One region of the Glutamicibacter sp. Je.9.36 genome, then DNA from elsewhere that is predicted to be linked to it. Evidence: riboswitches for the same ligand, from Rfam matches in the RefSeq annotation. Region 1 holds a riboswitch; the other holds the start of a gene.
What was found. A riboswitch is a leader RNA that binds a small molecule or an ion and turns the genes downstream of it on or off. The one in region 1 is predicted to bind S-adenosylmethionine.
Positions count from the first base shown of each region.

Region 2: another riboswitch for S-adenosylmethionine. It lies ahead of AAZQ98_RS09545 (bifunctional o-acetylhomoserine/o-acetylserine sulfhydrylase); the one in region 1 lies ahead of AAZQ98_RS12195 (acyl-CoA dehydrogenase family protein).

Region 1 covers NZ_JBCPSN010000004.1:268,586-273,022, reverse strand. Annotated here, with positions in the region: gene AAZQ98_RS12205 (aliphatic sulfonate ABC transporter substrate-binding protein) at 1-115, opposite strand, end outside; gene AAZQ98_RS12200 (ABC transporter ATP-binding protein) at 203-1,024, opposite strand; SAM riboswitch class I at 1,030-1,131, opposite strand; SAM riboswitch class I at 1,399-1,490, shown strand; gene AAZQ98_RS12195 (acyl-CoA dehydrogenase family protein) at 1,506-2,837, shown strand; gene AAZQ98_RS12190 (LLM class flavin-dependent oxidoreductase) at 2,895-4,298, shown strand; gene ggt (gamma-glutamyltransferase) at 4,381-4,437, opposite strand, start outside.
Region 2 covers NZ_JBCPSN010000003.1:261,392-265,828, reverse strand. Annotated here, with positions in the region: gene AAZQ98_RS09555 (GNAT family acetyltransferase) at 1-149, shown strand, start outside; gene AAZQ98_RS09550 (VOC family protein) at 211-855, opposite strand; SAM riboswitch class IV at 1,028-1,147, shown strand; gene AAZQ98_RS09545 (bifunctional o-acetylhomoserine/o-acetylserine sulfhydrylase) at 1,239-2,582, shown strand; gene metX (homoserine O-acetyltransferase MetX) at 2,585-3,730, shown strand; gene AAZQ98_RS09535 (SGNH/GDSL hydrolase family protein) at 3,813-4,437, opposite strand, start outside.

The sequences.
Region 1 (4,437 bases):
GACCATCCGAGGAGGCTGTAGCGTTTTCGCCAGCACAGCCGGTCAGGGCAACTGCGCCAACGATCAAGGCGGCGGCGGACAATGCAGTGCGGCGGGTGAGACGGTTCAAAAGCATGGAGAATCCTAGAATTGTGCGTGCAAGCGGTGTGGGTGAAAGGCAAAGAGGCCGCCGAATGGTTCGGGACCCACGGCGTGGCCGGGACTAATGGTTGGTTGGGTCGACGCCGAGCAGGCGCAATAGGTGCAGGCGATCTGCAACGAACTTTTCATCGGTATGCCGGCGTGGATGCCCAGCTGAGATGGACAGATCCTCGATGACGCCCGCTGCACTATGCTCAGCGCCTCGCCCCAGAACAATCACGCGGTCAGCCAGAGTCAACGCCTCGTCCACATCATGGGTCACCATGAGAACGGTGGTGGGGAACGATGCGTGAATCGAGAGCAGCAGATCCTGCATCTTCAAGCGTGTCAGCGCATCGAGGGCGCCGAAGGGTTCATCAAGAAGCAATACACCCGGGCGCCGAGCCAGCGCGCGAGCCAGCGAAACCCGCTGCGCCATGCCTCCGGAGATCTCGCGTGGGCGCAAGCTGGCTGCATGGCTCAGACCGGTCAGCTCGATCAACTCATCGATCAGCGACTTGCCGGCGCGCTTATCGGTTTCCGGTGCCAGGCCCAGTGCAATGTTCTGGCGAACCGAGCGCCATGGCAGCAGCCGGGGCTCTTGGAAAGCAACGGCGCATAACTCGTTGATGCCGGTGACCTCGCGGGTGCCGGTGCGGATGGTGCCGGTGGTGGGGTGGTCCAAGCCCGATGCTGAACGCAGCAGCGTGGATTTTCCGCAACCGCTGGCTCCAAGAATGGCCACGACTTGACCTGCTGGAATTTGCAGGTTGATATCGGCCAGGACGGTGCGGCTTTCCTTCTTGGTGGTGAAGGTTCGCGACACGTTGCTGAACTGCACGTCCAGGGCGCTTGAAGCTGAGGCAACGGGAGTTGCCTCGGGCGCTGCAAAGGAAAGAGTCATGTTCATCTCCATCGGTCCTGGCGGTAGCACCGGCCTGCAGAGCAAAACTCCAAAGGTGGTTGCTGCGGCGTCAACGAGCCAGATCTCTCGGCCGCTCGGGATGGTTACGTTTCCATTACAACGAGTCGAACGATTTGAACGCAAATCTCGCGTAATATGAAAAAATCTTCGACAACTACGTCACATTGCCCAGAAATTTCGTTATTTATTTTATTGCAGGCCGGTTTGCTCGACATTAAGCAAAACTTTGCAACTCATCTTCGGCAGGACACGGATTAGGCTGTGAAATTTGAAGATGGGCACTGCCGGCACTGGGACGAAATGTGACTTCGCGGGTTGGAAACGCCGGTTTATTACCGTTACAAATGAATTACGACCCATCCAGAGCGGCTGAGAGATCTGGCTCCACGACGCCGCAGCAACCACCCCAATAGCGGGACGGTGCTACCGCCAGGACCGATGGAAAGAATTGAGAACCCTGATGCCTATTGGTGAATCGTACAATGCCCTCGGACTGGACTTCAACCAGCTCAGTGACCCTTCGCAGGCCACCGCAATGGACCTGGACAAGTTTGAAGAACAGCTGCCGACCAGGCAATTGCTGAAAATCACCCCCGGACCAAGTGCGGATGAGCAATACGACCGGCTGGCCGAAATCTTCCGTCCCGTTTTTGCGCAGATCGCCGCAACCGCCAAGGACCGCGACTTGAACCGCGTGCTTCCTTTCGAGCAGGTAGGCCTGCTGAACCGCGAGCGCTTCGGTGCGCTGCGCCTTTCCGTTGCCGACGGGGGCTACGGCGCACGGCTGGTGGATGTCTTCCGCCTGCTCATCGAGCTGTCCGAGGCGGACTCCCACGTTGGCCAGCTGTGGCGTGCGCATATCGCATTCGTCGAGAACGTCTTGGCGCTGGACGACGAAGAGCTGCGCAAGAAGTGGGTCGCTCGCATCGCTGCCGGGCAGATTATCGGCAACGCCTACACCGAACGCGGTGGCAACGCCCTGGGCACCTTGAACACCAAGGCCAGCACCGTGGACGGGCGCTGGGTGATCGACGGTGAAAAGTACTACTGCACCGGCACCATTTTTGCCGACTGGACCACCGTTGCGGTGGCCCACCCGGAGCTCGCCGGCCGCCAGATCGCCGTGGTCTCCACCCAGCGCAGCGGCGTCAAGATCCTCGACGACTGGGATGGGTTCGGCCAGGGGCTCACCGGAACCGGCACCACCGAATTCCACCAGGTCCCGGTGGATTGCTTCATGCCGCAGCAGACCAATGACTCCGAAGCGGCGATCTTCCAGCTGGTGCTCATGGCCGTGCAGGCGGGCATCGCCCGCGCCGCATTGAACGACCTGCGTCACGCGGTGCAGGCGCGCACCCGCATCTTCACCACTGGAACCGGGGTGCCGGTATACCAGGAACCCCAGGTCCTCCAGCTGGTGGGCGAAGTTTCCGCGGAGTCCTTCGCTGCCGACTCCGTGGTGATCGGCGCAGTCCTTGAAGTTGAAGCCGCCTTGGGCGATCCGGGACTGAACGACGAGGAACGCTACGCCGTATGCGAGCTGGCCGCCAACCGCGCGCAAACCGTGGTGCAGCCACTGGCCATCGGCGTGACCAGCAAGCTCTTCGACGCACTGGGAGCCTCTTCCACCAGAAGCGGCTGCAACCTGGACCGGCATTGGCGCAATGCGCGCACCATCGCCACCCATAACCCGGCGATCTACAAGGCGCGCATCGTCGGGGACTACGAGATCAACGGGGTCCAGCCGCAGCGGCTGTCCGTGACCGGCGAAGATTCGACCCAGCGGGCCTGAGGGCCTGCGACGCACACCAGCAACTTTCCACGATTACCAACCTATGGGGGCAAAGCCATGAGCGAGAACAAGCGCGAGATCCTATTCAACGCATTCGACATGAACTGCGTGGTGCACCAGTCGCCGGGCCTGTGGCGCCATCCTCAGGACAAGGCCTCGACCTACAACACCCTGGGCTACTGGACCCACCTGGCCAAGGTGCTGGAAAAGGGGAAGTTCGACGGCCTGTTCCTTGCCGACGTGCTGGGCACCTACGACGTGTACAAGGGCACCAACGTGACCCCGCTGGGCTCCGGCGCGCAGGCACCGGTCAACGACCCGATGATGCTGGTTTCCGCCATGGCCGCTGTGACCGAAAACCTCGGCTTCGGCGTCACCGCAGGTACCGCCTATGAGCACCCGTACGCTTTCGCCCGCCGCTTGGCCACCTTGGACCACCTGACCAACGGCCGCGTGGGCTGGAATGTCGTCACCGGCTACCTTCCCTCGGCGGCCCGCAATATGGGCCAGGAAGACCAGATGGAGCACGACGAGCGCTACAACCACGCCGATGAGTACCTCGAGGTGGTCTACAAGCTGCTCGAAGGCTCCTGGGAAGACGACGCGGTGCAGAACAACAAGGCCACCGGTGTCTACACCGACCCGGCCAAGGTGCACCCGATCGAGCACGAAGGCAAGTACTTCAAGGTTCCGGGCATCGCCATCACCGAGCCGTCCACCCAGCGCACCCCGGTGATCTACCAGGCCGGCGCCTCCAAGCGCGGCACCGAGTTCGCCGCAACGAACGCCGAAGCGATCTTCGTCAATTGCCCCACCCGCGACCTGCTGAAGGAAGCGGTCAGCAAGATCCGTGACGCTGCCGAGGCCGCCGGGCGTGGCCGCTACGACATCAAAGTCTTCGCCATGCAGACCATCATTACCGCCGAAACCACCGAACTGGCCCAGGCGAAGTTCCAGGACTACAGCTCCTACGTGGATATCGAGGGGTCACTGGCACTGCTGTCGGGCTGGACCGGCATCGACATGTCCGTCTACGGCCCCGACGATGTCATCGGCGACGACGTGAAGTCCAACGCCATCCAGTCCTCGGTGGAAACCTTCAAGAAGGCCAGCGGCGATACCGGCAAGCCGTGGACCATCCGCCAGCTGGCCGAATGGATCGGCGTGGGCGGATTCGGCCCGGTCTCCGTCGGTTCCGGCGCCGAGGTAGCCGAGAAGCTCATCGACTGGGTGGACTACACCGACGTGGACGGCTTCAACCTCGCCTATGCTGTCACGCCGGGCACCTTCGAGGACATCGTCGAGTACGTGGTTCCCGAGCTGCAGGCGCGCGGGGTCTACAAGACCGAATACACCGAGGGCTCGCTGCGCCACAAGATGTTCGGTGCCGGCGACCGCGTGAAGGACACCCACCGCGCAGCCCGGTACAAGATCTCCAACCGGATGGCCGCGCAGGCCTAGGCGCATCGCCTGCTAGCGCAGCAGACGGCGGCCCCCGGCACCTTCGAATGAAGTTGCCGGGGGCCGCTGTCTGCCTGCGGGCCTATTCGGTTGGCTGCAGCACCATGGCTGAACCGCCGCCGCGCCTCGTGGGCTCGGC
Region 2 (4,437 bases), on a different contig from region 1:
CTGCTGTCCTGTGGCTGCGGGATCGCGGCGTGCCCAAGGTGCAGCTCATGGTCCGCGGGGAGAACTCTGCCGTCATCGATTTCTATGAACGGCTGGGCTTCGAAGACCAGCACGTCGTGGTCCTGGGGAAGCGCCTGGACCGGCCTTAACGAAAAGAAAGTAGGTGGGGACGCCATTGTCCCCGCCTACTTGCGTTCTCTGCGGAACTGTTTACAGCACCACGGTGCCGGACTCGGTCTCAAAGGTAACCGACATGATGCCCGGAGTGCCATTCGGCGCTTCATATTGCATGGTGACAGCGCCCAAATTGACGTTCTGCGGCTGGCCCAGCCAATCCAGCACCCGTTCACGCGAGCCGGCGATGGCGATCTGGCTGATGGCGCCGGCAGGTTCCAGCGCCTTGGACGGATGCAGCTCCTCGGATCCTTCATCCCAGGAAATCAGGTACGGGCACTGCGGATCGGCGATCAGGCCCTTGATGCCAATCTGCTGCCAGGTCAGTTCGCGGCCATCAGGGAACTTCCGGTTGCCCGGCACCGACTTGCGGCCCAAGCGGTCCTCGGCACTGGATAGATCCTCCACCGAGACGCACCAGCCCATCCAGCCGCCGCCGAGCTCCGAACGGGCGCGAACCGCCTGTCCGAAGGGTGCCTTGTCGCTGGCCGGGTGGTTCAGGACTTCAACCACCTCCAGGTACTGTCCATGCTTGAGCGGGAAGATGACATTGCGTGTTCCGAATCGTGGATGCACGCCGCCCTTGACGAATTCCAGTCCAAGGGACTCGGAGATTCTTTCAGCGGTTGGCAACAGCCCGTCCGGGCCGCATGCGTAACTTACGTGATCTAGCCTCATCATGTGCCCATCATGGCAACATGTGATGCCAGTCTCTACTTAGGCAAACCTAAGTGCCGTGATGCTATCGAATACTCTGCGATGAACCTGCACTATTCGTGAAATATGACCGATTGAGTCCAATGACTGGCCCTTGCGTTGCAAAGATCTTCGGTTTTCGGGCAAACTGGTACCAGGTCATGAGTCCCAGTAACAAGCCCCGGCTTACTGGGCGGCAACCCTCCAACCGCGGTGGGGTGCCCCGGGTGAAGACCTGGCCCTTGAACGCACAAGGCATCAAGGACAAGCGCGGGTTACCCCTGGAAGTCGTCACGATATGGTGCTTCCTGTCGGTGTCTTTTCAGTGGCGTACCCCCATAGTCATGAAACGCTATTTGGAGGAAACCATGAGCAATAACTGGTCATTTGAAACCCGTCAGATCCACTCCGGCCAGACCCCGGATCCGACGACCGGAGCACGGGCTCTCCCGATTTTCCAAACCACCTCTTTCGTCTTCCCTAGCGCCCAGAGCGCTGCTGCACGTTTCGCGCTGCAGGAACTGGAGCCGATCTACACCCGTATCGGCAATCCGACCACCGACGCGGTGGAAACCCGCATCGCTGACCTGGAGGGCGGCGTTGGAGCACTGCTGCTCTCCTCGGGACAGGCTGCCACCACTTTCGCCATCTTGAATTTGGCCGAAGCCGGCGACCACCTGGTGGCCAGCCCCAGCCTGTATGGCGGAACCCAGAACCTGCTCAAGCACACGCTCAAGCGCCTGGGCATCGAGGTCACCTTCGTTGCCGACCCGGACAACCTGGATGATTGGCGTGCCGCGGTGCGTCCGAACACCAAGGCCTTCTTCGGGGAAACCATCTCCAATCCGCGACAGGACGTCCTGGACATCGAGGGCATCTCGGCGATCGCCCACGAAGCTGGCGTGCCGCTGCTGGTGGACAACACCCTGGCCACCCCGTACCTGATCCGCCCGATCGAGTGGGGCGCGGATATCGTGATCCATTCGGCCACCAAGTTCCTCGGCGGACACGGCAATGCCATTGCCGGTGTCATCGTGGACTCGGGCAACTTCGATTTCGCCAAGGACGCCGACCGCTTCCCGGGCTTCAACACCCCGGACGAGTCCTACAACGGCCTGGTCTTCGCCCGCGACCTGGGTGTCAACGGCATCCTGGGCGCCAATCTGGCCTACATCCTCAAGGCCCGCGTGCAGTTGCTGCGCGATTTGGGTTCTTCGGTTGCGCCGTTCAACGCGTTCTTGATCGCACAGGGCCTGGAAACCTTGTCGCTGCGCATTGAACGCCACGGCCAGAATGCCGTAGAAGTTGCCACCTGGCTCGAAGCCCGCGAGGAAGTGCAGAAGGTCGCCTACGCAGGCCTGAAGTCCTCGCCTTGGCATGAGCGTGCGCAGAAGTACAGCGATCAGGGCGCCGGCTCGATCATCGCGTTCGAACTGGAGGGCGGTTCGGAAGCCGGCCAGGCCTTCGTGGACGCACTGGTATTGCACTCCAATGTCGCGAACATCGGCGACGTGCGCTCATTGGTCATCCACCCGGCCTCCACCACCCATGCCCAGCTCTCCGAAGCTGAGCAGGTTGCGGCCGGCGTGAGCCCGGGACTGGTGCGGCTGAGCGTCGGACTGGAGAATATCAAGGATATTCTGGCCGATCTGGAATTGGGCTTCCAAGCTGTTGCAGCCCTCGAGAACAAGGAACTGCAGGAAACCCTCTAGGCATGGCATCCATTGTGACTACTGAAGATACTCTGCGCGCCGAAGAGCTCGCCGGCGGACAAGACGGCATTTTGCGCCGTAAGTCCGTGGGGGAGCACCACTTCGAATTCGGTGGATTCCTTCCGGACGTGGTGCTGGCCTATGAAACGTGGGGGACGCTAGCAGCTGATGGCTCCAACGCGGTGCTGGTGATGCATGCGCTCACCGGTGACGCCCACGTTGCGCAAGGCGATTCGCAAAGCGCCGGCTGGTGGGAAGAGCTCGTAGGCCCCGGCGCCACGGTTGACACCAATGAGTACTTTGTCGTGTCCATCAACATGGTGGGTGGTTGCAATGGTTCCACCGGCCCCTCGTCCTTGGGCGACCAGGGCCTGCCCTACGGTTCGAGCTTTCCCTTCGTCACCATCAAGGACTCGGTGCGCCTTGAAGCGCGGCTGGCCAAGCAACTGGGAATCGATTCCTGGCATGCGGTCATTGGCGGTTCGATGGGCGGTGCGCGCGCGTTGGAATACGCCGTCGAGTTCCCCGACCAGGTCAAGAATCTCGTAGTGATGGCCTCGAGCGCGCAGGCGACTGCCGAGCAAATTGCCTTTGCGCAGGTGCAAACCCAATCCATCCGGTTGGATCCGCACTTCTGCAATGGCGACTACTACGGCAACGATGCGCGCCCGGACGCCGGTCTTGGCTTGGCTCGCCGCCTGGCCCACATCACCTATCGTTCCGAAGCCGAGCTTGAAACCCGTTTCTCGCGCAACCCGCAGGATGGCGAGAAGCCAACGGGTCTGCTCGACGGACCTCGCGGGCGGTACCAGGTGGAAAGCTATCTTGACCATCAGGCCAGCAAGCTGGTGAATCGTTTCGACGCCAACAGCTACCTGGTGCTCACCGAGGCGCTGATGAGCCATGATGTGGCTCGCGGCCATGAATCCCTGGAAGCCGCCTTGGCGCGACTGGCGAAGGTCAACGTGGTGGTTGCCGCGGTAACCACTGACCGGTTGTACTTTCCTGAGCAGTCAGTGAAGCTGGCCTCGTCGCTGGCCAAGCCAAAACCGGTGCATTACATTGATTCGCCGATTGGCCACGATGGATTCCTGACCGACGCCACGCAGCTCGACGGCGTGCTTCGGACCTTGGTGTTCGGAGACTGAGCCCCGGAAAGGGCTCGGGAAGATTTCAAAGCCTGAAGCAGTTCCGCCAGTAATCGGTGGAACTGCTTCAGGCTTTTCATGCCTACTTGGCGCTGTCGCCGGCGCCGAGCGAGTCGTTTGGCTTGGTCTGCGCAAACGGCGCGGCGGAGGGCCGCTTCGGGGTGATGCCGTCGCCGGAGGACTGGTGGCGCAGGCGGCGCAATACCCAGGGCGCAAGATGCTCGCGCGCCCACTGCAGATCCTCCTTGCGGGCTTCCCGCCAGCTGCGTTCATCCACGGCCGGAACGATTTCGGTATCCAGCGGATGCGCGACGTTCAGCGAGTCCAGTGCCATGGCGGCAATTCGCTGGTGCCCGGCGGGGGAGAAATGCAGGCGATCCGGTGCCCACATCTGGGATTGGTGCAACTCCTGCAAGGCCCACATGTCCGCCACGATGGCGTCGTGGCGGGCGGCTACGGTGCGCACGTTTTCGTTGTAGATTGCCACCTTGCCTCGGATGCTTCCCAAAACCGGGGTATCGCGAATATCGGGCCCGGTGAAGAGCAAGAGCGTGGCGCCCGTATCGGTGAGCTTGGCTACCGCATTGTCGAGGATGTCTGCAATCTTGTCTGGATCCCCGCCCGGGCGCAGGACGTCGTTGCCGCCTGCGCAGAGCGAGATCAGATCAGGCTTCAGGTCAATGCAGGGATCGAGCTGTTCGGCAACG